One region of the Arthrobacter sp. MDT2-16 genome, then DNA from elsewhere that is predicted to be linked to it. Evidence: riboswitches for the same ligand, from Rfam matches in the RefSeq annotation. Region 1 holds a riboswitch; the other holds the start of a gene.

Region 1 (7,714 bases):
GTGTAGCCGAGGAACGGGTCCGTGTGGGTCTGCAGCGAGCGCTGGCTCACGACGGCGCGGTGCCCGTCGTCGTGGAAGAAACCGCGGACGCGCTCGTCGTCCACGATCCGGCTGGGCGCGGCGATGTTCGACTGCTTCATCGTGAGGATGATGTCGTTCTCCTGCGCCTCGTCGAAGCCCTCGATCAGCACGTTGTAGGTGGGCAGCCCCGCACTGCCGATCCCGAAGCCCTTCTTCCCCACGATCCCCTTGACCCGGTAGAACACGCGACGGCGGGAGCGCTCGCCGTCAGGGATGGTGGCGAGGTAGCGCTCGAACGCGTCCGACACCTCCGCGGACTCCTCGCCTCCCAGCACCCGAATCGATCCGTCGTCGCGGAACTGGCGCTCGTCGTCCTCGATCAGCGTGAGGGAGTCGAGCAGGCGCGTCCGCCGCGCGGCGCGGGCCTGCTGCAGGACCCGGTGGATGGTGCCCTCGGTGTTGTCCAGCCCGAAGGCGAAGGCCGACTGCTCGTCGTCCACGTAGTCCCCGACCCGGCCCAGGTACGCCTCGAGGTAGGTGCGGGACAGGTCGCGCACCGCCCGCGACGGCAGCGCCTTCTGCCAGCACAGCAGCGTCAGCGACGCAACGAACCGGCGCAGGTCCCAGGAGAAGTGGCCCACGTACGCCTCGTCGAAGTCGTTGACGTCGAACGTGAGCCGTCCCTCGTTGCTCATGTAGGTGCCGAAGTTCTCGGCGTGCAGGTCGCCGTGGATCCACACGCGACCCGTGCGCCCGTCCGCCCACCTGTCGTCGAGCCCTGCCATGTCGGTGTAGAACAGCGACGCGCTGCCGCGGTAGAAGGCGTAGGGGTCCGCCGCCATCTTCCGGAACCGCGCCCGGAAGGCGAGGGGGTCGGCGACCATGAGGTCCTGGTGCGCTTCCACGAGGGTGTTCACGATGTGCTGCTGACGGGGCTCGGTGGCTGCCATCAGACCACGGTACGCGCGTCGCCCGGGCGGAGCGTGCCCGGGCAGGGTCAGCGGCCCACGAGGACGGGCTGCCGGGCTCCCGGGGCGGACGCACGCCGCGCCTTCAGGAACCCGTCCACCACGTCCCAGGCGGTGATGAGGACCACGACCGCGGTCACGATGGAGCCGACCGTCCAGCCGCCCCCCGTCGCGACCGCGGGACCCCATCCGACGGCGTCGACGAAGGCCGGGTTGAGCAGCCTTCCACCGGACCACAGGAGGACCGCGGGCACCGCGAAGGCGAGGGCGAGGGCGAGGTTCACGACGGCGGCCGGCCAGGACCAGTCCCGCAGGTACAGCCAGACCGCGAAACCCGCCTCGAGGACGATCAGCCCCAGGAACCACGGGAGCCAGAAGGACCACAGTGCCGGGTCGAGCAGGGGGATCGCGCTGCCGTCGTCGGCGTTGACCACGGAGCGGACCTGCTGCCAGAGGATGGCGCCGGCGAAGACGGCGAGGAACACCAGTGACGCGACGAGCTCGGGCAGGCGCGCATGGCGCGAGCGGTCGGGCAGGACGGGGAGGGTGTCGGGGGACCACCCCAGCCCCGTGTCGGGGACCCCCGTCCGCTCCAGGATGACGAACACGAGCGTGCTCCAGAACCCGATGTGCACCGTGACGTTCAGCGCCGTCGTGACAGCGCCGCCGATCGCCGCACCGACCTCACCCTGGCTCAGGAACTGCACGAGGAACACCGCGGCGGTGGAGATGGGGACGACGACGGCGAGGAGCGTCCTCAGGAGCCGGAGCCAGTCGAGGTAGTAGCGCGGCCCGATCAGCGTGAGGGGCCGGTCCACGTAGTCGGCCGCGAGGCGCTCCGGGTCCCCCAGCTGGAGCAGCGCCGAGCGCTCCGCGGCGGCGGGCTCCTCACCGGCGGCGAGGCGGGCGTCGACCGCGCCACCGATCATCTCCCTGATCTCGGGCTCGATATCGGCGCGGTGGGTATCGGGCACGGTGCGGACGACGGCCCAGACGTAGCGATCGGTCAACGTTGTCATGGCAGTTCCCCTTCAGCGAGGCGGTGCAGCGATGCGGTCAGCCGATCCCAGTCGGCGGAGAGGGTGGCGGCGAGGTCGTCGCCGGCCGGGCTCGTCCGGTAGAACTTGCGGGGACGGGACTCGGCGGTGTTCCACTCGCTCGTCAGCAGGCCCTGCTTCTCGAGGCGCCGCAGGAGTGGATAGAGCGTGTTCGCGTCGACCTGGATGTCCAGGCCTTCGAGCGCTTCGAGGAGCGCGTACCCGTAGTCGGGGGTGCGCAGCCGGGTGAGGCAGGCCAGGACGACCGTCCCGCGCCGCAGCTCCTGCAGGTGTCCGGCAGTTCGGTCGTCATCGAGGGCCATGCCTGGAACTATAGTGTGCGTTGCACACTATAGCAAGAGGCACAATGATGCCCGCACGCGCGATGAGAAAGAAGCCCCTGCGCCGTCCACCCTGCATCCCAGCGACCCAGGAGGCACCCATGCACCCCGACACGACCAGGACCACCGGCGCCTCACCCGCGGCTCGTGCGATCCCCGCGGCGGAACTCGCACTCACCGGCAGCAGGACACGCCGCTTCGAGGGCGAGGCGCACGGCTCCGCCGTCTCCTACTTCGCGGTGGACAACGACCCCGGTGACACCGTCGCCCTGCACCGGCACCCGTACGTCGAGACGTGGGTGGTCCTCGAGGGGCACGTGCGCTTCACGGTCGGGACGGCAGGGCTCTCGGGAGTGGCGGGCGACACCGTCGTGGCACCGGCCGGCGAATGGCACGGCTTCACGAACGACGGCGACGGCCCGCTGCGGATGCTGTGCATCCATGCGTCCCCGCGCATCATCCAGGAATGGAAGGAGGGTGCCATACTGTCCGGCATGGACCTCGAACAGTGGTGGAACGGCGTCATGCCGCAGACCCGGGACTGGCTGACCGCCCACAACGGTGAGGCGCTGACCCCCGAGGTGGTGGCGGACATCAGCAGCGCGGGCGGCCTCGTGGCCGCCGACTCCTGGTGGATGGGTGAGCGCGGCCCCGACGGCATGTTCCTCTCGGACGCGGCGACGGACTGGATCGAGGAACGCGCCAACACCGAGGAGTAGTCGCCGAGCACCTCCGCCACCGGCGGGAAGAGTCCTACGCATCGAGCGGGCCCGGGACCGTCGCTCCGGAGGAGAGCGACGCCTTCCCTGTCCCCTAACCGGAGAGGTCCTTGAAGTAGCGGGCAACGGGCCACCGCTCGAAGCCTGCCGCCTCGTACGCCCGGCGGGCCGGTTCATGGCCCGGATCGTCGCCGGTCTCCACGAGGACCATGCGCATGCCGGCCTCCCGGCTCCTGGCGAAGGCATGATCCATGAGGTCGCGGGCCACGCCCCGCCGCTGGAACTCCGGGTCCACGCTCAGGACGTGGATCTCGCCCATGCTGTCCTCGGGATGGAGTCGCAGGCACACCCAGCCCACCACGCGCGCACCCTCCACGGCGACGGCGATGTTCCCGGGCTCGCCGTCGAGCACGGCCGCGAGGTCACGATACTGGCGTTCCCTCCACCCGTCCGGATAGAAGGACCCGTACACGAACGGCGCCACCGCCTCGCGGACCAGCGGGAACACCGGCTCCCAGGCGCGCATCGACAGCTCGAGCACCTCCGCCCGATGGTCCGACCCGTACGGCACGATCCGCATGCAGTGACGGTAACTCCCCGGGCCGGGCGGCGCACCCGCGGCGCCGTCGGCTACCGCAGGACGAGCATCACGGCCAGCAGGAGCATCACGACGGCGATCAGCGCGTCGAGGATCCGCCAGGCGCGTGGACGGGCGAAGAGCGGCGCGAGGTAGCGGGCCCCGATGCCGAGTGCGGTGAACCACACGAGGCTGCCGAGAGCGGCTCCCCCGGCGAACCACCACTTGCCCGGCACGCCGTGCGTGGTCGCCAGCGTACCCAGCAGCAGCACCGTGTCGAGGTACACGTGGGGGTTGAGCCAGGTCAGGGCGAGGCACGTCCCGAGCGCGGCCCGCCACGACATCGTGGCGGGTCCGCCGTCGGCGTCGAGGTGCTCGCCCCGGAGGGCACGCCGTGCCGCCAGGACCGCGTAGCCGGCCAGGAACGCGGCCCCTGCCCAGCGCACCACCTCGAGGACCACGGGGGCCCGTTCGATGACCGCCCCCAGTCCCCCGACCCCCAGCAGGATCAGCACCAGGTCCGAGAGGGCGCACACCGCCACCACCAGCAGCACATGGGAACGCCTCAGGCCCTGGCGCAGCACGAAGGCGTTCTGCGATCCGATGGCGACGATCAGGGTCAGACCGGCAGCGAGTCCGGTGGCGGCGGTGGTGATCACCTCCTCAACCTAGGAGGCGGCAACCGGTTCAGGCCAGCTAATGATCCTTCAGCATGGTAAGAATTGCTCATGAGGCACGTCGACCCGGCACACGCGGAGGCACTCGCCGCGATCGTGGCCGCCGGAAGCTTCGAGGCAGCGGCAGCGGCCCTCGCGATCACCCCTTCGGCGGTCAGCCAGCGTATCCGCGCACTGGAGGCCGCCGTCGGTCGTCCCGTCATCACCCGGACACGGCCCCTGCGCCCCACGCAGGCCGGTCAGGCCGTGGTCCGCTTCGCCCGGCAGTTCGACCTGCTGGCCGCGGACCTCGCGGCGGACCTCGAGCCGGGCGACCAGGGCGGGCGCCGGCGCATCACGATCGTCATCAATGGCGATTCGCTCCATACCTGGGCGCTGCCCGCCCTGGCCACGGTTGCCGGCACGCTGCAGATCGAGGTGTTGCGCGAGGACCAGGAGCACTCGCTCGACCTGCTCCGCAGCGGTGCGGCGGCGGCCGCCATCACGTCGGTCGCCGCCGCAGTCCGGGGGTGCTCGTCCCATCCGCTCGGGATCATGCGCTACGTCCCGGTGTGCACACGGGAGTTCCGCCGGACCTGGTTCCGGGACGGTGCGACGACGGAGCAGCTCGGCGTCGCCCCCGTGATCGTCTTCGACCGGAAGGACGACCTGCAGGACCGGTACCTCCGCTCGCGCTCGCGTCGCACCCTCGACCCGCCGCGCCACTACGTCCCCGCGGCCCAGGAGTTCATCGACGCCATCCGGCTCGGCATGGGCTGGGGGCTCGTCTCCGAACTGGAGCTGAGGGGCGAGGCCGACCGCCGGGCCTTCGAGGCCCTCGAACCGGGCGGCCACGTGGACGTGCCGCTGTACTGGCAGCAGTGGCGTCACGGCTCGACAGCGCTGTCCGCCGTCAGTGACGCGGTACGCCATCATGCAGTCATCCTCCGGCAGCCCGATGCGGCGCCGCGGTGACCTCCGCAGCCGCGGAGGAACGCCACGCCGAACCGCGCCGGGCCGTTGGTCGCTGCGGTGTCACCGGGGGTTGCTAATATCGTCGGGCGGGCAACCGCTCGTCGACAAAGGCAAACCCGGTGCGAGCCGGGGACGCAAAGCCACGGGACCCATGCGGTCAGCCGGGCCGCCGAACAGAAGAGGTCCACGCAGTATGCCAAGGACGCCTCAATTCCATACAGCCCCCGCACCGGTCGGACGGATCGTCCTCGAGCAGGCCCCTGCGGGCACGCAGCACCATCACGGGGTAACACGCCATGAATAGCCCTGCGCCCGGGGACGTCCGGCCGGCCGTCGTGATCGAGGACGACCTCGACATCCGCAACCTGGTCTCCGCCATCCTGGAGCAGGGAGGCTTCCAGGTCACCGGCGCGGCCACCGGTCGCGAGGGCGTCGACGTCGTGCGTCGGGAACACCCGACCGTGGTGACCCTGGACATCGGGCTGCCCGACATCGACGGGTACGAGGTCCTGCGGAGGATCCGCTCGACCACGGACTGCTACGTGATCGTCCTGAGCGGCCGCGCGGACGAACTGGACATCCTGACCGCCCTGCAGGCCGGCGCGGACGACTACGTCCTGAAACCGTTCCGTCCCCGCGAGCTCCGGGCACGCATCGACGCGATGCTCCGCCGGCCCCGTGCCGGGCAGATGGCACAGCATCCGTCGGGCCGGTCCGCGGTACCCGTGACGGTGGTCGCTCCGTCCGTCCCCGACCGTCGGCAGGCCTCCGACACCCTCCTGCGCAACGGCGCGCTCGTGGTGGACGGCGAGGCGCGCACGGCGAGTTGCTCCGGTATCGAGTTGCCGCTCACGAAGACCGAGTTCAACCTGCTCCACGAACTCCTGCGCAGCAACGGCGCCGTCCGGACGAAGGAGGAGCTGGTACGCGTCTCGCGGGGCAAGGACTACCGCGGATACAACTTCGTGAGCCGCACCGACGAACGCGCCATCGAGGTGCACATCGCGAACCTCCGCCAGAAGCTGGCCCGCACCATGGGGGACCCGGATCTGATCATCACCGTGCGCGGGGTCGGATTCCGGATCATGCCGCAGGGCACCACCTCGCGCTGAGCCGCCCGCCCCCGGTCAGCGGTGTTCGGGGCGGCTGTCCTGGAACGCGGACACGGTGTCGGCTGCGCACGCGCGGAGACGCGCCACCGAGCGCCGGGCGTCCTCGAGGCTGCCGGCCCTGATCGATCGCTGCGTGGCACCTGCCGCCTGGGCGAGGCGTACGGCGCCCACCATCGTGGCGGACGTCGTCACGCTGAGCACGGCGTCCTCCGCCCCCATCGCGTCGTCGTCCTGGAGCCGGCCGTCGAGCCGGTCGATCTTCCCCGCCAGCGAATCGCAGAAGTCGCGCGCGAAGCGCTCCACCACCGAGGGGTCCGAGAAATCGCGCCTCATGTCCCGGAGGACGTCCGGGTCGAGGAGCTGCGCCGCCCTTCCTGGCGCGTCCGGGACCCGGACGGCGTCGTGGAGGGGCACCGTACCGTGGTCCTGGTCAGGACGCGGCGGCGTGGATGGGGTGGGCACAGTCCAAGATTAGTGACGGGTCCGCTGCCGGGCGCGGTACCCGGATGTTCTTGCGCAAAGCTTGCGGAAGGTCGGCGGTTCGTGCTCGACGGCGGGATGAGCGGGCTACCGCGGGGACGCCACTTTCCCGAGCGGTGACGGCCACCAGATCCCCGGCCCGATGTCGTAGGCCAGCGCGGGGATCAGCAGCGACCGCACCAGCACGGTGTCCAGCAGCACGCCGAACGCCACGATGAAGGCGATCTGCGCGAGGAACAGGATCGGGATGACCCCCAGCGCGGCGAAGGTCGCGGCCAGGACCACCCCCGCCGAGGTGATGACACCGCCGGTGACCCCGAGTCCACGCAGGATCCCCGGCCGGGTGCCGATGCGCAGGGACTCCTCGCGCACCCGGGTCATCAGGAAGATGTTGTAGTCCACGCCCAGCGCCACGAGGAACACGAACGCGAAGAGCGGCACCGACGCATCCGCGCCCTCGAACCCGAAGACGTTGTTGAACACCAGCGCCGACACCCCGAGCGCGGTCGCGTTCGAGAGCGCCACGCTGGCCACGAGGAGCACCGGCGCCACGACCGAGCGCAGCAGGATGATGAGGACTACGAGGATGACGGCGAGGACGATCGGGATGATCTTCACCAGGTCGGCGAGCGCGGTGTCGTTCGTGTCCACCGCCACCGCCGTGACGCCCCCCAGGAGCGAATCCGGGCTGGCGTCGTCGAGCGCGGCCCTCAGGTCGCGGACCACGCCCTCCGCCTGGCCGGAGTCGGCCTGGTACGCCAGCGTCCCGCTGATGAGCACGCGGCCGTCCTCGACGACGGCGGCGCCGGTGGGGTCGGCGGTCAGGGC
Region 2 (7,714 bases), 210 kb from region 1:
GAGGGCGGGCGGGATCACGAGGATGCCGTCGGCGTCGGCCACGATGATGTCGCCGGGCTGGACGGTGGTTCCGCCGCAGGCGATGGTCACGTCGGTGTCCCACGGGATGTGGCGGCGGCCGAGCACGGCAGGGTGCGGGTTGGCGTAGAAGGTGGGCATGTCCATCGCGGCCACCGTCGCGAAGTCCCGGACGCCACCGTCGGTGATGATCGCCGCGGCTCCGCGCACTTGGGCGCGCAGCGCGAGGATGTCCCCGACGGTGCCGGTGCCCTTCTCTCCGCGGGCCTCCATCACGAGGATCTCGCCCTCGTTCACCGTGTCGATCGCCCTCTTCTGGGCGTTGTAGCCTGCACCGTGCTGCTTGAAGAGGTCCTCGCGGTTGGGGACGTAGCGCAGGGTGCGGGCGAGGCCGACGACGCGCTGCCCTGGCCGGGTGGAGGTCAGGCCGTCGATGCTGACGTTGTTCAGGCCGCGCTTGCGCAGCTGGGAGGAGAGCGTGGCGGTGGAGACGCTCTCGAGCGTCGCCTTCAGCTCGGGTGTCAGCACCACCTGCGGCCCGGCCACGGGCAGCCCTGCGGCCTCGCGCGACCCGTAGGCCTCCTCGCGCTGGACGTCGTCGGCCCGGGGCCGGGCCCCGAAGTCGCCCAGCGGCGTCGCGCCCTCGCTCACGCGGGTACTGAGCCGCCCGGTGGAGAGAGCGCCCGCGCCGACCTCGACCTCGAGGACGTCACCCGGGACCGCGACGGAGGCCCCGGCGGGTGTGCCGGTGAGGATGATGTCGCCGGGTTCGAGGGTCAGCAGCTGCGACAGGTCCGCGACGAGCCGGGAGAACGGGAAGAGGAGGTCGGCCGTCGTGTCGTCCTGCACGAGGGTGCCGTTGAGCCAGGTGCGGATCCTGAGGTCCCCGGGGTCGACGGCATCGGCGGGCAGGAGGCCGGGACCGACGGGTGTGAAGCCGTCGCCGCCCTTCGAGCGCAGGTTCGAGCCCTTGTCGGCGTAGCGCAGGTCGTAGACGCCGAGATCGTTGCTCGCGGTGACCCATCCGACATGGCGCCAGGCATCGGCGGGGGAGACCCGGCGGGCGGACGTGCCGATGACGAGCGCGATCTCGCCCTCGAACCCGAGCAGCTCGCAGCCGGCCGGTCGCTCGACGGCGGACCCGGACAGGGCGAGCGACGATGACGGCTTCAGGAAGTAGGACGGTTGCTCGGGCGTGCGGCCGCGCTGGGCGGCCCGGCTGGGGTAGTTGATGTGGACCGCGATGACCTTGCGGGCAGCGGCCAGAAGCCGATCGTCAACCAGTTCCACCCGCGACTCCTCATCGAGTACCAAATCGTATACGAAGGGTAGGCAGGCGGTCGAGGGCGCGTCAAGGGGCGGATGCTTTTCGCACGGCGTCGTCGTCGTTCCCTGCTCGAGCCCGGTCAGGACCGGACAGGCGGTCGACCTGTCGCAGACCACACCGACACTGCCGGGATCGGGCGACACCCGCCCGGCGACGGGTGGCACCAGGAAGCCGCCAGTAGATCGAGGGGGTGGTCTCACGTCTCAGGCGGATGCTTCCTGCGCTCCTCCTCTCCCTGTCGGCTTGCAATCTGAATGCCGCCGCGTCTCCCTGTGAGCCTCCCGACGGGAGCAGGCCTGCCCCGGCTGACGGGACGCTGATGGGTGTGAACCCGGAGTGGGGTCGGGAGACTCTCGCCCAGTGTGCGGAGGAGCTGGGCCGGCACCCTGCAGTGGCTGTCACCTTCGCGGACTTCCCCTTCGCCGGCGGTGCGCACGAAGCGCTGCCCGGCGCGGCGGGGTTCTCCGACCTAGACGTCACCGGTGACGGAGTCCTGACGTCCGATGACGATCCCTACGCGCCCTATCATCCGGGGGGCGACGCCGTCGACTGGGTGGGCATGTCCCTCTACCACTGGGGCAGCACCTACCCCTGAACATCAAACGCGTCTGGTGGGACCAGGTCTTCCACCCCGAGGACTGGACGGCGGTGGAGGATGCGGCCATACGGTCCGAATTCACCGCGGCGCTCCCCGACTGGTATCGCTTCGCCGGGGAGCCTCCGACCTGCGGTGGGCCTCTGGCGTAGACCCGCGCCCGCCTCCAGCACACGGAGGCGGGCGCGGGCCGGTGCGGAAGGGACTAGCGCCGGTTGGCCAGAGCCGTCCTGAAAGCGTCGGCCGAGGCGTCGCTGCTGTTGATACGCCAGTCGGCTTCCTTGTCGATGTGGAACCAGATCACGGCCATGACGTCGGGTTGCGCCGAGAGGTAGTCGAAGAGGCGGGTATTCCATGCCGCCTTCGATCCGCCGACCTCCGAGGACGCGGTCTCGGCGATCATGACCGGCTTGCCGGGTGCGAGGAACCTCACCTGCGACAATCCTTCCCCGAACAGGGCCTGCGGTTCCTGCCAGGCACTCCACGTCTGCGAGGTACCCCAGTTGTAGCCGTCGAGTGCCGCGACGTCGACGTAGTCGCCGCCCGGGTACAGCTCCGGAAGGGGCGTGGAACCCCAGTAGGGGACGTTCGGGTTCCACACCCAGCGGATGTTGGAAGCGCCGGTCGAGGCGACGACGTCGTGGACGTGACGGTACGCGGCGATGTAGTCGCCGGCACCGTTGCCGTTGACTCCTTCGGCCCACGGGTACCAGTCCCCGTTCATCTCGTGTCCGAAGCGCAGGTACACCGGCTGGCCCCACTGCCCCAGGGCGGACCCCCACTGGCGGAGGTAGGCGTCGAAGTCGCCGGCCGCGATGCGGTCGAGGGAGTAGGCAGGCTGGTCGGTGCCACCTCCCCAGGACCATGGCTCCCAGGTCAGCAGGGTCTGTGCGCCCCGGGCCCGGGCGGCATCCAGTTCGGCGAGGGGCGGGGCCTGGTTGAAATCCTTGTACGACAGCACCAGGGAGGGTGCCTCTCCGGCGAGGGCTGCTACCTCATCGATCTCCGCTCCCGCTGCCGGTCCACCGTTGGTGCCGATACCGAACCTGATGTCCTTCCCCCGCATCTCCGGCTCCTGCGTCGGTGCGGGGGCGGTGACCGTGAACACGGACGACGCCGATGCAGAACCGGCGGTCGCGGTGATCGTGACGACGGAGGGCCCGGGTGCGATGACGACCGAGGACAGGAAGGAGCCCTTTCCGTTGGTGCTGATCGCCGTGGCTGTTGCTCCGTCCGTGATCGAGCCCTTGGTGTTCTTCGGGAATCCCGCTCCGGTGACGGTCACGGATGTTCCCGTCGGTCCCGTCGTACTGCTGAGGCTGATGGACGCGGCAGCCTGCGCGGCGGGAGGACCGCCTGCCGAGAAGAGGATGACACCGCAGATCAGCAGGAGAACGCGCAGGACGGAGTGCCGGTCCGCCGTGGCTGGGACTGCTGACGATGATCGGGAGACGGGCAGGGGGGAGACCATGATTGACGCCTTCACGGGTTCGGTAGCCCGGCTGACCCGGAGGGTCCCGTGGCTTTGCGTCCCCGGTTCGCACCGGGTTTGCCTTTGCTTCCGGGCGGTCGCCCGGAACGCCCCGATCATCAGGAGTGGAGTCGGGGTCCTCCCATCATCCCCCACGGCCGTCGACGGGGCCGGGCAGTGGCGCGAAGGATAACGGCAGGTTCTGTGCAGGACCCGCACCCTTGAGTCCCGGGTCCTCCCCGGCTAGCATCGGCGTCACGATAGTAGAACGCTGTGTTCGATTATCGAACACAGCGGTAGCGGCACGACCACGACGAAGTGAGGAAGCCCGTGCAATTCCACCACCACGGTTACGTCTCGGGTGACCCCCGGGTCCGGCCTGCAGCCGGGGTCGGTCTCGACCGCCCCCAGGAGCTGCCCGACGAGGTCGACGTCCTGATCATCGGCACCGGCCCCGCCGGCATGATCACCGCCGCACAGCTCTCGCAGTTCCCCGGCATCACCACGCGGATCGTGGAACGGCGCCCGGGCAGGCTCGCCATCGGCCAGGCCGACGGCATCCAGGCCCGCAGCGTCGAGACCTTCCAGGCGTTCGGCTTCGCCCAGCGCATCACCGACGAGGCCTACCGGATCGTCGAGATGGCCTTCTGGAAGCCGGATCCGGCGGACCCCTCCCGCATCATCCGCACGGCCCGCCCGGAGGACGACGAGACCGGCATCAGCGAGTTCCCCCACCTGATCGTCAACCAGGCGCGCGTCCTCGACTACTTCGCCGAATTCATGCGGAACGCGCCCACGCGCATGGAGCCCGACTACGGCTTCGAGTTCGCCGGGCTGGAGGTCGACGACGCCCGGGAGTACCCGGTCACGGTCACCCTGGTGCACACCGCGGGGGAACGCGAGGGCGAGGAGCGCACAGTCCGGGCCAGGTACGTGGTGGGGGCCGACGGCGCCCGCAGCATGGTCCGCCAGGCCATCGGCTGCAGCCTCGCCGGGGACCAGGCCAACCACGCGTGGGGCGTCATGGACGCCGTCGCCGTGACCGACTTCCCCGACATCCGCCGCAAGTGCGCCATCCAGTCGGGCTCCGGCGGCAGCATCCTCCTCATCCCGCGCGAGGGCGGGCACCTGTTCCGCATGTACGTGGACCTCGGCGAGGTGGACCCGGCGACCAAGGGTGCCATCCGCAGCACCATGATCGAGCAGATCATCGCGAGGGCCAACACCATCCTCAGCCCCTACACCCTCGACGTGCGCAACGTCGCCTGGCACAGCGTGTACGAGGTGGGCCACCGCCTGACCGACAGGTTCGACGACGTCCTGCCGGAGGAGGCGGGCACCCGCACGCCGCGGGTCTTCATCACCGGCGACGCCTGCCACACGCACAGCGCGAAGGCCGGCCAGGGCATGAACGTCTCCATGCAGGACGGCTTCAACCTCGGCTGGAAACTCGGGCACGTGCTCGAGGGGCGCAGCCCCGAGGCCCTGCTCGCCACGTACTCCGCCGAGCGTCAGGTGGTCGCGAAGGACCTCATCGAGTTCGACAAGGAGTGGTCCGCGCTCATGGCCCGCAAGCCCGAGGACTTCGCCGACCCGTCCGAGCTCGAGGACTTCTACGTCAGCACCGCCGAGTTCCCGGCGGGCTTCCGCACCCAGTACGCGCCCTCCCTCCTCGTCGCGGAGCCCGCGCACCAGGACCTCGCCACGGGCTTCCCGATCGGCAAGCGCTTCAAGTCGGCGCCGGTGGTGCGGGTGTGCGACGGCGTCCCGATGCACCTCGGGCACCACGCGACGGCGGACGGACGCTGGCGCATCTACGTCTTCGCCGACCCCGCCGAGCCGGGTGGGGTGTCGAAGGTGGCTGATCTCGCCGCATGGGTGGGGAGTTCCCCGGACTCGCCGCTCGCCGCGACACCGGAGGGCGCGGACCGCGACGCCTGGTTCGACGTGAAGGTGGTCTACCAGCAGGACCACACACGGGTGGACATCGGGCGGGTCCCTCCGGAGTTCAAGCCCGCCACCGGGCCTTTCGGACTCACCGACTACGAGAAGGTGTACGCCGCGGACCCCTCCGCGGACATCTTCGACCTGCGCGGCATCGACCGCGCCGGCGCCGTCGTCGTCGTCCGCCCCGACCAGTACGTGGCGCACGTGCTGCCCGTCGACGACACCGCGGGCCTCGCCGCCTTCTTCGCCCCGCTCCTCGACGTGCGGGCCGGTGCGGCGTTGGACGGGCACGCGGGCCGGGCGTTCGCCTGACATGCGCACGGCGGACAGTCCGGCGGCGGCCCCGGCCTCCCAGACCCTGTCGCGCGGACTCCGTACCCTGGAGATCCTCGCGGAGGAGCCGGACGGGCGGACGACGGCGGAGATCGCCGACGAGCTGGGTGTCCACCGGTCCATCGCCTATCGCATCCTGCGCACCCTCGAGGAGCATTCCCTCGTGGTGCGGGACGCGGGCGGGAGGTTCCAGGCCGGACCCGGCCTGGCGATCCTCGCCCGGGGAGTGGCGCCCAGGCTGCAGACCGCGGCCCTGCCGGAACTCACGGCGGTGGCGGCCGAGCTGCAGATGACAGCCTTCATCGCCGTCCGGGACAGGCGTCACTGCGTCACGCTCGTGGCCGTGGAGCCGCCCCACGGCGAGGGGGCACTGGTGCAGCGGCCCGGCTCACGCCACAGGTTCGACGCCGGTGCGCCCGGGATCGCCATCCAGTCCGCGCTGACCGAGGCGCGATGGGAGCACCTCGCGCCGGGGGAGCCCTACCGGGAGGAGTCGAGGATCGCCGCGGCCACCGGATACGCGGTGAGCCGCGACGAGGTGATCCCCGGCGTCAGCTCCGTCGCCGCCCCCATCCTGGTCCGCGGCCAGCTCCCCGCCGCGCTCGCCGTCGTCTATCTCCGCAGCGACCGGCCGGTCGAGGAGATCGGCGCCCGCCTGGCCGAGGCGGCCCGCGCCGTCGGGTCCGTCCTCTGATGGCCACACACCGACACGAACCCCCGCCCCACTCTGCGAAGGAGCAGCCATGACCACCCTTCCCCTCCGGGCTTCGGCCGCGGATCCCGCCACGCTCGACGTGGAGGAGACGTGGTCGCGCGACCACCTCGAGGCGGTGCAGCTGGAGCGTCTCCGGGCCACGCTGACGCACGCCTACGCGAACGTGCCCCTCTACCGGCGGAAGTTCGGCGACGCCGGCGTGCACCCGGACGATCTCCGGGAGCTGACGGACCTGGCGAAGTTCCCCTTCACCACCAAGGAGGACCTGCGCAGCACCTACCCGTTCGGGATGTTCGCGGTGCCGCAGGCGCAGGTGGCGCGCGTCCATGCGTCGTCGGGCACCACGGGCCAGCCGACCGTCGTCGGGTACACCGCCGGCGACCTCGACCGGTGGGCGTCGCTCGTGGCGCGCTCGCTGCGCGCCTCGGGCGTGAAGGCCGGCTGGAAGGTCCACAACGCCTACGGGTACGGGCTGTTCACGGGCGGCCTGGGGGCGCATGCCGGCGCCGAGCGCCTCGGGTGCACCGTCATCCCGATCTCCGGCGGCCAGACCGAGCGGCAGGTCCAGCTGATCCGCGACTTCGAGCCCGACGCCATCCTCGCCACCCCCACGTACCTGCTGACCATCCTCGACGCCATGACCGCGGCGGGGATCGACCCGTCGTCGACCACGCTGAAGGCCGGGGTGCTGGGCGCCGAGCCGTGGACCGAGGGCATGCGGCAGGAACTCGAGGGGCGCATGGGCTTCGACGCGTGCGACATCTACGGACTGTCCGAGGTCATGGGCCCGGGTGTCGCGGGGGAGTGCGTGGAGTCCAAGGACGGCTCCCATGTCTGGGAGGACCACTTCCGGCCCGAGATCATCGATCCGTTCACGGAGAAGGTGCAGGGCGACGGCACCGCGGGCGAGCTCGTCTTCACGTCCCTGACGAAGGAGGCGCTGCCCATCATCAGGTACCGCACGCACGACCTCACGCGCCTGCTGCCCGGCACCGCACGTCCCGGCATGCGCCGGATGGAGCGCATCACCGGCCGCAGCGACGACATGGTGATCGTGCGCGGCGTGAACCTCTTCCCCACGCAGGTGGAGGAACTGGCGCTGCGCATCCCGGCCCTGAGCCCGCATTTCCAGCTCGAACTCACGCGTCCCGAGGGGCAGCGGATGGACCAGCTGACCATCCGGGTGGAACCGCGCGAGGGCGTCAGCGCGGTCGACGCCCTCGCGGCCGCCGAGGAGCTCCGCCACCAGATCAAGACGCACATCGGCTCCACATGCGCCGTCACGCTCGTCGAGCAGGGTTCACTCGT

The links. Region 1 has a riboswitch for cyclic di-GMP ahead of ACX80N_RS02550 (response regulator transcription factor). Riboswitches for the same ligand answer to the same signal wherever they lie in the genome.
Region 2: it holds a riboswitch for cyclic di-GMP, as region 1 does, so the genes downstream of both, ACX80N_RS03620 (glycoside hydrolase family 26 protein) here and ACX80N_RS02550 (response regulator transcription factor) in region 1, are expected to answer to the same signal.

The regions. Positions count from the first base shown of each region.
Region 1 covers NZ_JBTNDP010000001.1:522,096-529,809, forward strand. The annotation lists gene ACX80N_RS02515 (DUF2252 domain-containing protein) at 1-971, opposite strand, end outside; gene ACX80N_RS02520 (permease prefix domain 1-containing protein) at 1,019-2,008, opposite strand; gene ACX80N_RS02525 (PadR family transcriptional regulator) at 2,005-2,349, opposite strand; gene ACX80N_RS02530 (cupin domain-containing protein) at 2,469-3,086, shown strand; gene ACX80N_RS02535 (GNAT family N-acetyltransferase) at 3,181-3,666, opposite strand; gene ACX80N_RS02540 (LysE/ArgO family amino acid transporter) at 3,717-4,322, opposite strand; gene ACX80N_RS02545 (ArgP/LysG family DNA-binding transcriptional regulator) at 4,392-5,294, shown strand; cyclic di-GMP riboswitch class I at 5,394-5,468, shown strand; gene ACX80N_RS02550 (response regulator transcription factor) at 5,591-6,406, shown strand; gene ACX80N_RS02555 (hypothetical protein) at 6,422-6,868, opposite strand; gene ACX80N_RS02560 (MMPL family transporter) at 6,974-7,714, opposite strand, start outside.
Region 2 covers NZ_JBTNDP010000001.1:731,512-739,225, reverse strand. The annotation lists gene ACX80N_RS03630 (fumarylacetoacetate hydrolase family protein) at 1-1,308, opposite strand, end outside; gene ACX80N_RS03625 (hypothetical protein) at 1,737-1,940, shown strand; gene ACX80N_RS03620 (glycoside hydrolase family 26 protein) at 2,146-3,411, opposite strand; cyclic di-GMP riboswitch class I at 3,430-3,504, opposite strand; gene ACX80N_RS03615 (FAD-binding monooxygenase) at 3,742-5,670, shown strand; gene ACX80N_RS03610 (IclR family transcriptional regulator) at 5,672-6,385, shown strand; gene ACX80N_RS03605 (AMP-binding protein) at 6,435-7,714, shown strand, end outside.